2 regions of the Thauera sp. 27 genome follow, and region 1 is predicted to be linked to the other one. Evidence: predicted binding sites of a transcription regulator. Region 1 holds the regulator's gene; the other holds the start of a gene.
The links. Region 1 encodes sigma-54, which starts transcription at its own class of promoters, with help from an activator protein. Its sites were predicted from a motif close to TGGCACGCTTNCTGCTNA; they were not measured.
Positions count from the first base shown of each region.

Region 2: the regulator sigma-54 is predicted to act here: its motif matches at 4,253-4,270, upstream of adh (aldehyde dehydrogenase).

Region 1 covers NZ_AMXB01000017.1:29,986-37,100, reverse strand. Annotated here, with positions in the region: gene B447_RS11050 (AsmA family protein) at 1-887, opposite strand, end outside; gene hprK (HPr(Ser) kinase/phosphatase) at 901-1,836, opposite strand; gene ptsN (PTS IIA-like nitrogen regulatory protein PtsN) at 1,805-2,290, opposite strand; gene hpf (ribosome hibernation-promoting factor, HPF/YfiA family) at 2,427-2,750, opposite strand; gene B447_RS11030 (RNA polymerase factor sigma-54) at 2,768-4,234, opposite strand; gene lptB (LPS export ABC transporter ATP-binding protein) at 4,257-4,979, opposite strand; gene recX (recombination regulator RecX) at 4,966-5,415, opposite strand; gene recA (recombinase RecA) at 5,432-6,463, opposite strand; gene pncC (nicotinamide-nucleotide amidase) at 6,606-7,094, opposite strand; gene B447_RS11005 (phosphatidylglycerophosphatase A family protein) at 7,099-7,115, opposite strand, start outside.
Region 2 covers NZ_AMXB01000057.1:3,288-10,402, reverse strand. Annotated here, with positions in the region: gene B447_RS20130 (diguanylate cyclase) at 1-177, shown strand, start outside; gene gabD (NADP-dependent succinate-semialdehyde dehydrogenase) at 213-1,670, shown strand; gene B447_RS20120 (ketopantoate reductase family protein) at 1,683-2,615, opposite strand; gene B447_RS20115 (porin) at 2,920-4,113, shown strand; gene adh (aldehyde dehydrogenase) at 4,324-5,844, shown strand; gene B447_RS20105 (DUF779 domain-containing protein) at 5,939-6,319, shown strand; gene B447_RS20100 (sigma-54-dependent Fis family transcriptional regulator) at 6,494-7,115, shown strand, end outside.

The DNA of each region.
Region 1 (7,115 bases):
TCGAACTGAATTGCGGGGCGCGTGGGCTCGGTGACGGCAACGCGGCCTTCGATCCGGGTGTCGTCGACGATGGCATGCAGCCGTTCGAACACGATCGAGTCGGCGTCTGCGCGCAGCGCCGCTTCGATCTGCCCCCGGGGCCGAATGCCGTCGCTACGGCCGAAGCGCACCGACAGGTCCGATAGCTCGACCACCTCGTCCTGGATGCTGATGCGGACACGCGAGTCGATTGCGATGTCCATGGTCGCGCTCATCCCGCTGCTGCCCAGCGTGAAGCTGGATTGCAGCGGGAAGGGTGCTCCCGGCCTGATCTCGCTTGCCTGAAGCTGGAGCTTGGTGAGTTGCAGCTGGGTGTTGTCGCGGAGATCGGTCCACGACACGCTCGCCCCCTGGATGTCGATGCCCCCAATCGCGAGTGCGAGTGCGCCGGCCGTCGTCGCGGTGTCGCCCCGGGGCGCTGCGGCTGGCGCGCTCCCCGCAGTGTCCGCGTCCGCCGTCGACCAGTTCGTACGCCCGTCGGCCGCACGCACCAACTTGAGGGCGAGGCCGTCGATGGCGATGCGGTCGATGTCGAGTTCGCCGCGCAGCAGCGGCAACAGGCGTGCGCGGGCCTGCAGCCTGGCAATGCGGGCAAAGGGGGCGTCGCCGAAACCTGGCGCATCGGCAAGGACGGCATCCCTTGCCTCGATGCCCAGCCATGGATAGAACGAGAGATTCAGGGTGCCATCGATCTGCAGCGACCGACCGGTGTGGCGCATGAACTCGGCGGCGATGCGCTCGCGGTGGTCGTTGGCGTCGAAGCGCAGTGCGATCCAGGCGGCAAGTGCAGCGACGAGCGCGATGAGGATGCCGATCGTGATCAGCAGATAGCGTATCGGCGTTCTCATCGCGCCGCCTGCATCAGTCTTCCGGCGGCGTCATCGCCCGCGTCTGGCGTTCGATGAAGTCCTGGGTCGAATCGATGCCACGCAATTGCAGGATGGTCGAGCGCACCGCCGCCTCGAGCAGAACGGCCAGGTTACGGCCAGCCGCAACCGGCAGCACGACGCGTGCAATTGCAACGCCCAGGATGTCCTGGACCTCTTGCTGCAAGGGCAGGCGGCTGGGATCGCCGGGGCCCGGCTGGCGGCGCTCGAGGTGGCAGATCAGGCGCAGGCGCATCTTCCGGCGGCACGCCGTTTCACCGAAGATGGTGCGGATGTTGAGAATGCCCAGGCCGCGCACTTCGATGAAGTCCTGCAGCATCTCGGGGCTGCGCCCCTCGAGTACGGTGGGAGCGATGCGCGACAGTTCGACGACGTCATCGGCCACCAGGCCGTGACCGCGGGAAATGAGCTCCAGCGCGAGCTCCGATTTGCCTGCACCCGAGTCGCCGGTGATCAGTACGCCCAGTCCGAGCACATCCATGAACACGCCGTGCAGCGAGGTCTTCTCCGCCAGCTCGCGCGACAGGTAGAGCCGCAACTGGTCGATCACGCTTGCCGATGGGTGGGCTGCGCTGAACAGTGCGACGTCGTGTGCCACGCAAACCCCATGCACGATATTGGGAACTTCGCAGCCGTCGGCGACGATCAGGGCTGGCGGGTGCGCGGAGCAGATCTCGTTGAGGTGGTGAGCAACCTTGTCGTTTGACTGGCGGCGCGCCCATTCGAGCTCCGCAGCGCCCATGACCTGCAGCCGTGTGGGGTGGATGAGGTTGAGGTGGCCGACGAGATCGGCCGGCCACATGCGGTCTTCGGCGACCGCGAGGCTCGCGCCGAGGTTGCCGCTGATGTGGTTCAGCTGCAGGTTGTCGCGATGCGCCTCATACAGCCGCGCGACGCTGGTCTGCCGCATCGGCGCCCCAGTTCATGAACATCTGGTGGATATGGTCTGCATCCGGCGCGGCTTGCAGCGCTTCGCGGAAGCCGCGGTCGCTGAACATCTGAGCCAGCTCGGAGAGCAGTTGCAGGTGGGTCTCGTTGGCTTGCTCGGGGACCAGCAGCACGAACAACATGTTCACCGGGCGGCCATCGGGCGAGTCGAACTGCACCGGGCTCGCAAGGCGCAGGAACGCACCTGCCGCCTCCTTGAGACCCTTGATGCGCCCGTGCGGAATCGCAATGCCCTGGCCGAGGCCAGTGGAGCCGAGGCGCTCTCTCGCGAACAGGCTATCGAACACGGTGCTGCGCCCGATGCCCTGATTGTTTTCGAACAGCAGGCCCGCCTGCTCGAAGACGCGCTTCTTGCTGCTCGCGTCGAGGTCGACCACCACATTGGACAGTGGCAGGAGTTGGGATATCAGGCTCATTCGCTGGAGGGTTCGCGCAATATCGCAGGCATTCCGGTCGCAGGGTGCGACCGGCCGTCCCGGGGCATGCTGGCGCCGCGTCTTGGAAACGGGCGCATTATAACCATACCCCGGACGTGGGGCTGAAACGAAAGCGTCAGGCTTCGGGGGCCTGGTGCTTGATCGTCTCGTGGTTGTGGTCGGCCAGTTTCTGCTTGTACTTCTGCACCTGGCGGTCGAGCTTGTCGGTCATCGCGTCGATGGCCGCGTACAGGTCGGCATCATCGCTTTCGACGAAGATGTCCTTGCCGCGCACGTGCAGGGTGACCTCGGCCTTCTGCTTGAGCTTCTCGACCGAGAGGATCACCGCGACACTGGTGACGTTGTCGAAGTGACGGATGACGCGATCAAGCTTGGAGGTGACGTAGTCGCGAATGGCCGGAGTGACTTCGACGTGGCGCCCGGTGATGTTGAGATTCATGTTGACTCCTGTTTTTGTCAGATGGATTTGCGCAGGCTGACCGGCGGGATATTGAGGGATTCGCGATACTTGGCGATCGTGCGCCGTGCGACCACGATACCCTGCTGGCCAAGGACTTCGGCAATCTTGGCGTCGGACAGCGGTTTCTTGCTGTCCTCGGCGTCGACCAGTTGGCGAATCAGCGCGCGAATCGCCGTGGACGAGGCCGCTCCACCGGTGTCGGTGGCGACGTGACTACCGAAGAAATACTTGAGTTCGAACACCCCGCGCGGACTCGCCATGTACTTCTGCGTGGTCACGCGCGACACGGTGGACTCGTGCAGCTCGAGTTGGTCCGCGATCTCCCGGAGGGTGAGTGGCCGCATTGCCACCTCCCCATGATCGAAGAACTGCCTCTGCTGGTCAACGATGGCCTGGGACACCCGGAGGATGGTGTCGAAGCGCTGCTGCACGTTCTTGATCAGCCAGCGTGCCTCCTGCAACTGTCCGCTCAGGCCGCCACCCTGGCCGCGGTTCTGCTGCAGCAGGCTGGCATACAGGCGGTTGATGCGCAGACGCGGCATTGCCTCCTGGTTCAGGCTGACCGTCCACCGCCCGCGCAGCTTGCGTACGACCACATCCGGCAGTACGTAGCGCGTCTCGGCGTTCGAGTAACGCGAGCCGGGGTGGGGGTCGAGGCTGCAGATCAGGGCATGGGCGGCGCGCAGGGCTTCGTCGTCGCAGCCGGTCAGCTTCTTGAGCTTGACGAAGTTGCGCTCGGCGAGCAGCTCGAGGTGCTTGTCGACGATCTCGAGCGCGAGCGTGCGCGTCGCCGAAGCCGGCAGGGTACGGAGCTGCAGCGACAGGCATTCGCTGGGGCTGCGCGCGCCGATGCCTGCGGGCTCGAGGTTCTGTACGTGGCGCAGCGCGATGTTCAGGTCATCGACATCGACGTCGGCGTCGTCCGGAAGCAGTTCGAGGAGCTCATCGAGCGGCTGGTGAAGGTAGCCGTCGTCATCCAAGGCTTCGATGATGAAGCGCACGAGGGCGCGGTCGCGGTCTGACAGCGGCGACAGCGACACCTGCTGGTCGAGATGTTCACGCAGGGAGACGCCAGCCGCCTGCAGTTCCTGGTAATCGACGTCGTCGTCGTCCTCGCTGCGGCTCGATGCGCCGCTGCCGACATTGGACCAGTCCATGCCTTCGTCGGCGCTGCCATGGTCGGCATGGTCGCCGGCCTCGCTGTCCGCAGCGCTGGCTGGCGCCTCGGGGGTGTTTGCCTGTTGCTGTCTGGCCTCGTGCTCGGGGGGGCTGCCCGGTGGTAGCGGTGGTACGAACTCGACACCGTCGCCGTCGCTGCGCTCGAGCATCGGGTTCTCGAGCAGGAAGCGCTCGATCTCCTGGTTCAGCTCGATGGTCGACAGCTGCAGCAGCTTGATCGACTGCTGCAGCTGCGGCGTCAGGGTAAGGTGCTGGGAGAGCTTGAGCTGGAGGCTTGGTTTCATCGCTGTCGACGCGCGCGCGGATTCACAGGCGGAAATGCTCGCCCAGGTAAACCTGGCGCACCCTTTCGTTGTCGATGATCTCGGCCGGTTCGCCGCTTGCCAGTACCCGGCCTTCGCTGATGATGTACGCACGATCGCAGATGCCGAGCGTCTCGCGCACGTTGTGGTCCGTGATCAGCACGCCGATGCCGCGCTCCTTGAGGAAGCGGATGATCTTCTGGATGTCGATGACCGCGATCGGGTCGACCCCTGCGAAGGGTTCGTCGAGGAGGATCAGGCGCGGGTCGGTTGCAAGTGCGCGCGCGATCTCGCAACGTCGGCGCTCGCCGCCGGAGAGTGAGACGGCGGTGTTGTCGCGCAGGTGGTTGATGCCAAGCTCGAGCAGCAGTTCGTCGAGCCGGGTCTTCACCTGGTGCGCCTCGAGCCCCTGGAGCTCGAGCACGGCACGGATGTTTTCGGCCACGGTGAGCTTGCGGAAGACGCTCATCTCCTGCGGCAGGTAGGACAGGCCCAGACGCGCACGGGCGTGGATCGGCAGGTGGGTGAGGTCGGTGCCGTCGAGGTTGATCTGGCCGCCGTCGGCACGGACCAAGCCTACGATCATGTAGAAACAGGTGGTCTTGCCGGCGCCGTTGGGGCCGAGCAGGCCGACGACCTCGCCCGAGCCGACCTCGAAGCCGACGTCGTGGACCACGGTGCGCGCCTTGTAGCGCTTTTGCAGGCTGGAGACCTTAAGCAGACTCATCGCGGGGTTCTTTCAGCAGCTTGCGGATCAGTTCGGGTGCAAAGCCGCGGGTTTGCAGGAAACGGGCCTGGCGCGCCCATTCGCGCGCATCCGCCGGGGCCGCCTGGAAGCGGCTGCGCAGCACTGCGCGGGCACGCTCCAGTTCCGATTCTACGCACTCCGTGGCGAGTGTTGCCTCGATCAGTTCACGGTCGATCCCGCGCCGCGTCAGCTCGCTGCGCAGGCGGCTGCCGCCGAAGCGGTTGGCACGGGTGCGCACGTAGGCTTCGGCGTAGCGGCTGTCGGACTGCAGGCCGAGCTCGCCCATGCGCTCGATCACTGCCTGCACCTCGTCGGCCTCGCCGTGGGCGGCCAGCTTGCGCGCCAGCTCCGCGCGCGAGTGGTCGCGGCGGGCAAGATGGCGAAGCGCGCGTTCGCGCAGGCTGGGGGCGCCCATGGTGTCCTGGCTAGGCTCAGCTTTCCGTGGCCGTTGCCGGTGCCGCTGGCGGCAGTTCGGGCAGGCCGACGGCGACGCGGACCTTGTTTTCGATTTCGCGCGCAAGCGTCGGATTCGCACGCAGGAATTCGCGTGAGTTGTCCTTGCCCTGGCCGATCTTGTCGCCCTGGTAGGCATACCAGGCGCCGGACTTGTCGACGATCTTGTGTGTCACGCCCAGATCGATGATCTCGCCCTCGCGCGAGATGCCTTCGCCGTAGAGGATGTCGAAGTGGGCTTCCTTGAAGGGGGGCGAGACCTTGTTCTTGACGACCTTGACTCGGGTTTCGGAGCCGACCACCTCGTCGCCCTTCTTGATCGTGCCGGTGCGGCGGATGTCCATGCGCACGGAGGCATAGAACTTGAGTGCATTGCCGCCCGTGGTGGTCTCCGGGCTACCGAACATGACGCCGATCTTCATGCGGATCTGGTTGATGAAGATCACCAGCGTGTTGGTGCGCTTGATGTTGGCGGTGAGCTTGCGTAGCGCTTGCGACATCAGGCGCGCCTGCAGGCCGGGGAGCTGGTCGCCCATCTCGCCCTCGATCTCGGCCTTGGGGGTGAGCGCGGCGACCGAGTCGACGACGACCACGTCCACGCCGCCGGAGCGCACCAGCATGTCGGCGATCTCGAGCGCCTGCTCGCCGGTGTCGGGCTGCGAGATGAGCAGGTCCTGGATATTGACGCCAAGCTTCTCCGCGTAGCCGACGTCGAGCGCGTGCTCGGCGTCAATGAAGGCTGCCGTGCCGCCCAGCTTCTGCATCTCGGCGATCACCTGCAGGGTCAGCGTGGTCTTGCCCGAGGATTCCGGGCCGTAGATCTCGACGACCCGGCCGCGCGGCAGACCACCGAGGCCGAGCGCGATGTCGAGGCCGAGCGAGCCGGTGGAGACGGTCTGGATGTCACGTTCGACGTTGCCGTCGCCCATGCGCATGATCGACCCTTTGCCGAACTGCTTTTCGATCTGGGAGAGCGCGGCGGCGAGGGCCTTGGCCTTGTTGTCGTCCATGGAGGTGCGTCCTGTGTGATTGGCGGATTATGGCACAAAGATTGCAGGCATGCGGACGGCCGCGCCTGGTGCCGCTAGTTTAAGACGTGTATGAAAATACAGCAAACGGCGGAGTTGCCGAAGCGGACGGGGCAGGCTCGCGTCAGTGCGCCAGTGCAAGTACGCCCTGCAGTGCGCGGATCACGGTCTGTCTGCGCACGGCGCTACGATCGCCGGCGAAATGCAGGGTCAGGGCGCTTTGCTCGCCGGCGCGCAAGGCCCAGCCGATGCACACCGTGCCCACGGGCTTGGCCGGGCTGCCGCCGCTGGGGCCGGCAATGCCGGATACGGCGACGGCGACCGTGGCGATGCTGCGATCAAGTGCCCCGGCGGCCATCTCGCGAACGGTGGCCTCGCTGACCGCACCTTGGGTTGCGAGGGTGTGGGCGGATACGCCCAGCATGTCGATCTTGGCTTCGTTGGAGTAGGTGACGAAGCCGCGGTCGAACCAGGCCGAGCTGCCGCCGATCGCGGTAACGGCCTCTGCGATCCAGCCGCCGGTGCAGGACTCGGCGGTCGCCAACCGCCATCCGCGTGTGCCGAGCGCCTGGCCGACCTGTTGGGCGAGGGTGTCGAGTTCGGTGTCGGTCATGGCTTTACGCGCCGACGATGG
Region 2 (7,115 bases), on a different contig from region 1:
AGCATGGGCGGCGCCACCACGCTGCCCGGGCGGATCGAACCGGACCATGGCTTGTTCGCTGCAGCCGACGCCGCGCTCTACGAAGCCAAGCGTGCCGGCCGCAACCGGGTCGTGTGGTCGGCGCCCGTGGTCGCGGGCGGGGCAGCAGATAGGCCGACGGATGCCGATACGGCCTGACGAGGCTTCAACCAAACCCTATATCGAGGACGGACATGCAATTGAACGACACTGGCCTGCTGCGTGCGCAGGCATATATCGATGGCCAATGGCTGGCCGCCGACGACGGCGGCAGCTTCGACGTCACCAATCCCGCTGATGGCAGTCGCGTCGGCAGCGTGCCTGACATGGGTGCGGCCGAAACCCGTCGCGCCATTGCTGCTGCCGATGCGGCGCTCCCGGCCTGGCGCGCGCGTACGGCGAAGGAACGCGCTGCCATCCTGCGGCGCTGGTACGAGCTCATACTCGCCAATCAGGAAGACCTTGCCGTGCTCATGAGCACCGAGCAGGGCAAGCCGCTGGCCGAGGCGCGCGGCGAAGTCGTCTACGGTGCCTCGTTCATCGAGTGGTTTGCCGAGGAAGGCAAGCGCATCTATGGCGACGTGATTCCATCCCATGGTGCTGACAAGCGCATTGTCGTCGTCAAGCAGGCGATCGGCGTGGTGGCGGCGATCACGCCGTGGAACTTCCCGATCGCGATGATCACGCGCAAGGCCGGCCCCGCCCTTGCCGCCGGCTGCACGATGGTGATCAAGCCGGCCGAAGATACCCCGCTGTGCGCGCTTGCGCTCGCCGTGCTGGCCGAGCGTGCCGGCCTGCCAGCGGGGGTGCTCAACATCGTCACCACCAACCGTGCGCCCGAGGTCGGCGGCGAACTCACAGCCAACCCGGCGGTGCGCAAGCTGTCCTTCACGGGCTCGACCGCGGTCGGCAAGCTGCTGATGCGCCAGTGCGCGGGCACGGTGAAGAAGGTGGCGCTGGAACTGGGGGGCAACGCGCCCTTCATCGTCTTCGACGACGCCGACCTCGACGCCGCCGTAGCGGGGGCCATGGCGTCCAAGTACCGCAACGCGGGCCAGACCTGCGTGTGCGCCAACCGCCTGCTGGTGCAGGACGGCATCTACGACGCCTTTGCCGCCAAGCTCGCCGAGGCGGTGGCCAGGCTCAAGGTCGGCCCGGGCCTGTCTGGCGAGGTGCAGCAAGGGCCGCTGATCAATGCCGATGCCGTCGCCAAGGTGGAGGAACTGCTCGCGGACGCCGTAGACAAGGGCGCGCAGGTGCTGTGCGGTGGCAAGCGCCACGCCCTGGGTGGCAACTTCTACGAGCCCACCATCGTCACTGACGTGACCGCGCAGATGCGCGTCGCGCGCGAGGAGATCTTCGGCCCGGTGGCGCCGCTGTTCCGCTTCCATAGCGAGGAGGAGGCCGTGCGCATGGCCAACGACACCGAGTTCGGCCTTGCCGCCTATTTCTACGCCCGCGACATCGCGCGCGTGTGGCGGGTGGCCGAGGCGCTCGAGTACGGCATCGTCGGCATCAACGAAGGCATCATCTCGACCGAGGTTGCGCCCTTCGGTGGCGTCAAGGAATCCGGCATCGGCCGCGAAGGCTCACGCTACGGCATCGACGACTTCGTCGAGATCAAGTACCTGTGCATGGGCGGCATTCGCTGAACGCCGCCGGGCTCAGCCTGCGGGGGCCTCCACCAGGCTGAGCAGCCGATGCACCGCGCGGTGCGTCGGTACGGCCGCGCCCTGGCGTGCGGCCAGTTCGATCAGCACGCCGGTGATCGCGTCGAGTTCGGTCGGCCTGCCGGCGAGCACATCCTGCAGCATGCTCGCGCGGTTGGTGGCGGTGGCCTGTGCGACCGCCCGCACTCGTGCGTGAGCTGCAGCTTCGTCCAGCGCCAGGCCTTCGGCGCACAACACCGGCCAGGCCTCGGCAACCAACGCGTCGAGCCAGAACCGGTAAGGGGCTTCGAGCAGCTCGCCGTTGCGTACGCGGAACAAGGCGGCAAGCGGGTTGATGGCGAGGTTGACGAGCAGCTTGGCCAGCCGTGCGGGGACGATGTCGTCCTCGACGCGAGCGTCCAGCCCGGCCCGCGCCAGCATGGACGCCAGCTCCTCGAAGCCGGGCGGCACCAGCACCTCGCCGTCGCCTGATGGCGTCACCCCGCTCGCGTCGCGAAACGCCCCCGTTGTGGTGATGCCCTGCGCGACCCGCGGCAGCGGGCAGTGAGCCTGCAGCACCGGCTCGACCAGTCCGTTCTGCAAGGACAGCACCCCCAGGGGCTGCATGCGCGCAGCGCTGCGTGCAGCTGCGGCCGTGTCCCCGGTCTTGACCAGCACGATCACCCAGTCAGCCTGCGGCGCCTCTTCAGGCGCCCACGCCTCGGGCTGGAAGAGCGTATCGCCTACGCGCACCCCCTGGCGCAGTCTGGCGGCTGCAGCGCGGTCGCGTGCGACCACTGCCACGCGCAGCGTGCGCGCAATGCGTGCCGCAAAGCTGAGCCCAAGCGCGCCGGCTCCGATGATGGCAACGGGATAGCGGGCAGGGTAAGAGGTGGTTTGCGAGCTGGGAGAGGCGGCAGCGGCGATCAAGGGCTGGAACGTCGTCATCGAGGACTGGCATCAGGGCGTGGAGTGGGCGCGCGCATGCAGTCGTAAGCGACCGTGTGCATGCGGATGCGATTTTATCCGCGGCCGCGCATTTCTGTTCCGAAGTTTCGTTTCGGATCAAGGGGGTACATCGTTTCTGTGGAGCATCTGGAACAGAGGGGGCGAACACCTATGACCTGAAACCCCTTGTCTGGCGCGACTTGTCGCGGCATGGCACAGCGATTGCACTTGCCCGCACCAGGCCGGTGCCTTGCCCCGGCCCTGCAGTGCAAACGACAAGATCACCACTCTCGAGGAGGAAACAATGGATAACACGACGACGCGCAAGGGCCTGCGTGCCACCGGAGGCAAGCGCCTGAGCCTGCTGACCGGGGCCTTGCTGGCGCTTGGCATGGGGCCGGCCCATGCGGTGAGTTTTTCGCAGGGCGATGCCACGCTCGACATCAACGGCACCATCAACGGCTTCTACTCGCACCGCAGCGCAGAGTCGGGCGGGGTCAAGACCACCAACTCGGCGCTCACCAACGGCCTGCTGCCGGGCTGGATCAACTTCGTGTTTACCACCAAGGTTGACGGGCTCGACATCAAGGCCCATGTCGGCTTCGCGCCGGGCATCAACGACAAGTCCGACGTCGTCGGCCTGCCGAGCGATCCGGGGTGTGGCGGGGCTACGGGCTGCGACAGCCCCTTCACCCAGATCGACACCCGTAACCTGTACTTCCAGTTCGGCAATGCCGAGTGGGGCACGATCAAGTTCGGCCGCGACATCGGACTGTTCGGGCAGAAGATCATCCTCTCCGACATGACCTTGCTCGGCCTCGGCGGCAACAGCTACGCCTCGACGCCCTTCAACACCACCTTCGGCATGATCGGCCACGGCTACATGTACACCGGCTTCCAGCCGCAGATCACCTACACCACGCCGACCAAGGGCGGGTTGTCGGCCTCGTTCGGGATCTTCGATCCCAACAAGTTCGCCGGCAGCGAGACCAAGGACCCTGGCTTCCAGGCCATGGCGAACTATGACTGGGAGGCGGGCACGGCGAAGGGCTCGGTCTGGCTGGGTGCAGTCCACCAGCGCACCAGCGGCACCGGCAGCTTCAACGCCAGCGGCTTCGAACTGGGGGCGAAGGTCGGCATTGGCGCCTTCGAGGCCGTGGCCTATGGCTTCGATGCCAGCGGTCTGGGCCTGTCCACCGTCGGTGCCATGTACTTCTCGCCGTTTGCCAAGACCGATGGTAAGGGCTACTTCCTGCAGGGCACCTACACCGTCGGCAAGACCAAGTTCGGCCTCAACTTCGGCGAGAACCGCGACCGTGGCGGACTGCTTGCCGACACCAACAAGTTCCGCTCGGCCACGGTGGGTGTTTACCACAGCCTGAACAAGTACATCACGCTCGTGGGCGAATACAACCAGGAGAAAGGCGAGGGCAGCGACATCTTCCCGGGCGACCTGAAGACGCGGACGATCTCGCTGGGTGGCATCCTGTTCTTCTGAGTGCTGTATCGGACTGCTCCATAAATTGCCCGCATTTATGGAGCATTTGGAGCAGTCCGGGCAATATTAGTCGCACATCATGAACACATAAAAACCTTAGCGACCGCTCAAGCTGCTGATTTTATTGGATTTTAAGAGCTGGCACGAGGCCTGCTTAGTACCCCTCGAGGCAACCCGCCCGCACACGTTCAAGATTGAGGAGACCATACCATGCTGTATGCACTGCCCGGCCAAGCCGACGCCAAGGTTCAATTCAAGTCCCGTTACGACAACTTCATCGGCGGCAAGTGGGTAGCCCCGGTCAAGGGACAGTATTTCGACGTGGTTACCCCGGTCACCGGTCAGAAGTACACCCAGGCGGCCCGCTCCACCGCCGAGGACATCGAACTCGCGCTCGACGCCGCGCACGCAGCCTTCCCGAAGTGGGGCAAGGCCGACGCCACCACCCGCTCCAACATCCTGCTCAAGATCGCTGACCGCCTCGAGGCCAACCTCGAACTGCTCGCCTATGCCGAGACCGTCGATAACGGCAAGCCGATCCGCGAGACGCTCAACGCCGACATCCCGCTCGCGGTTGACCACTTCCGGTACTTCGCAGGCTGCCTGCGTTCGCAGGAAGGCGGCATCTCGGAGATCGACGAGAACACCATGGCCTACCACATCCACGAGCCGCTGGGCGTGGTCGGCCAGATCATCCCGTGGAATTTCCCCATCCTGATGGCGGCGTGGAAGCTGGCGCCGGCGCTGGGTGCGGGCAACTGCGTGGTGCTCAAGCCGGCCGAATCGACCCCGATCTCGATCCTGGTGCTGATGGAGCTGATCGCCGACCTGCTGCCGCCGGGCGTGCTCAACATCGTCAATGGCTACGGCCGCGAGGCCGGCATGCCGCTCGCCACCAGCAAGCGCATCGCCAAGATCGCCTTCACCGGCTCGACCTCCACCGGCCGCGTGATCGCCCAGGCCGCCGCCAACAACCTGATCCCGGCCACGCTCGAGTTGGGCGGCAAGTCGCCCAACATCTTCTTCGCCGACGTCATGGACAAGGACGACGCCTTCCTCGACAAGGCGATCGAGGGCCTGGTGCTGTTCGCCTTCAACCAGGGCGAGGTGTGCACCTGCCCGAGCCGCGCGCTGATCCAGGAGTCGATCTACGACCGCTTCATGGAGCGTGCGCTCAAGCGTGTCGCCGCCATCAAGCAGGGCAGCCCGCTCGATACCGACACCATGATGGGCGCTCAGGCTTCTGCCGAGCAGATGAGCAAGATCCAGTCGTATTTGCAGCTTGGCAAGGAAGAAGGCGCCCAGGTGCTGATCGGCGGCGAGCGTGCTCAACTCGGCGGCGATCTGGCCGACGGCTACTACATCCAGCCGACGCTGTTCAAGGGCCACAACAAGATGCGCATCTTCCAGGAAGAGATCTTCGGGCCGGTGCTCGCAGTGACGACCTTCAAGGACGAGGCCGAGGCGCTCGAGATCGCCAACGATACCCTGTATGGCCTGGGCGCTGGCGTGTGGAGCCGTAACGGCAACGTGGCCTATCGCATGGGGCGCGCCATCCAGGCCGGTCGCGTGTGGACCAACTGCTACCACGCCTACCCGGCGCACGCGGCCTTCGGCGGCTACAAGGAGTCGGGCATCGGCCGCGAGACGCACAAGGTCATGCTCGACCACTACCAGCAGACCAAGAACCTGCTGGTGAGCTACAGCGAGAACAAGCTCGGCTTCTTCTGATCTGCTCCGTGTTTCTCCCTCTGCCCGTTCTTTGCGGGTGACTTGCCGGGGGCGGGTGACCGCCCCCGTTTTTTTCATGCCGGAGGCACACGACATGGTCGAACGCGTCATTGCCACCCCTGCGACGCTCGAGTTGATCGAGCGGCTCAAGGCCGAGTATGGCCAGGAACTGATGTTCCACCAGTCCGGCGGTTGCTGCGACAACAGCGCTGCCAACTGCTATTTGCCCACGGACCTCACCATCGGGCCCTACGATGTCCATCTGGGGGACATCGGCGGTGTGCCCTTTTACATCAGCGCCTCGCAATACGAATACTGGAAGCACACGCAGTTGATCATCGACGTGGTCGACGGCCATGGCGGCACGTTTTCACTCGAGGGCAACACTGGCAAGGCTTTCCATACCCGATCGAGACTGTTTACCGACGAGGAGTTTGCCGAAGTCCAGGCCGAGGACCGCAGGCTCGGGCGCTAGTAGCAGCCCTTCGTACGGGCAGTGAGCCGCCCGCAGGTATTTTTCTTGCTTTAGTCCTTCTCTGAAGCGGGGTGTGCCAAGGTGGCACAATCCGGCTCGAATGATCATCGTCGGGGGCCGCAAGCGCGTCTGCTACAGGCGCCGTAGACACCCGGCGACAGGGGAGACGAAAAGATGGGTCAGATGCATGTGCGTGCGGCACAAGGGGGCGAGCTCGAGTCCTTGCGGCGGCGTTACCTGGAGCGTGGCGATCTGCCCGAGGGCGGGCTTTCGGCCTCGGTATTGCGTTCCTGGGAGCGCTGCCAGCGCCTGGGGCTGGAGATCGGCGAGCGCGGCCGGCCAGCCAATACCACGCGCGCCGACCTGATGCTTGCCCGTGAGCGCAATCTGACGCTGCTCAACCATGCCGGCGGCGTCATGGAGCACCTCTACGAGCAGATCCGCGCCTCGGGCAGCATGGTGCTGCTTGCCGACGCCAGCGGGCTGATCCTGCACGGTATCGGCGACCCGTCCTTCGTCGACCGCGCCAGCCGTGTGGCCCTGCAGCCGGGCGCGAGTTGGAGTGAATGCCAGCGCGGCACCAACGCCATCGGCGCCACCCTGATCGAGCGCGCACCGGTGGAGATCTTCGGTGCCGAGCACTACCTCGAGTGCAACGGCGTACTGACCTGCAGTGCGGCGCCCATCTTCGACTCCAAGGGCGTCTTGCTGGGGGCGCTCGACATCTCCGGCGACCACCGCAAGCCTCAGCCACATACCTTGGGTCTGGCTCGCATGGGGGTGAGGCTGGTCGAAC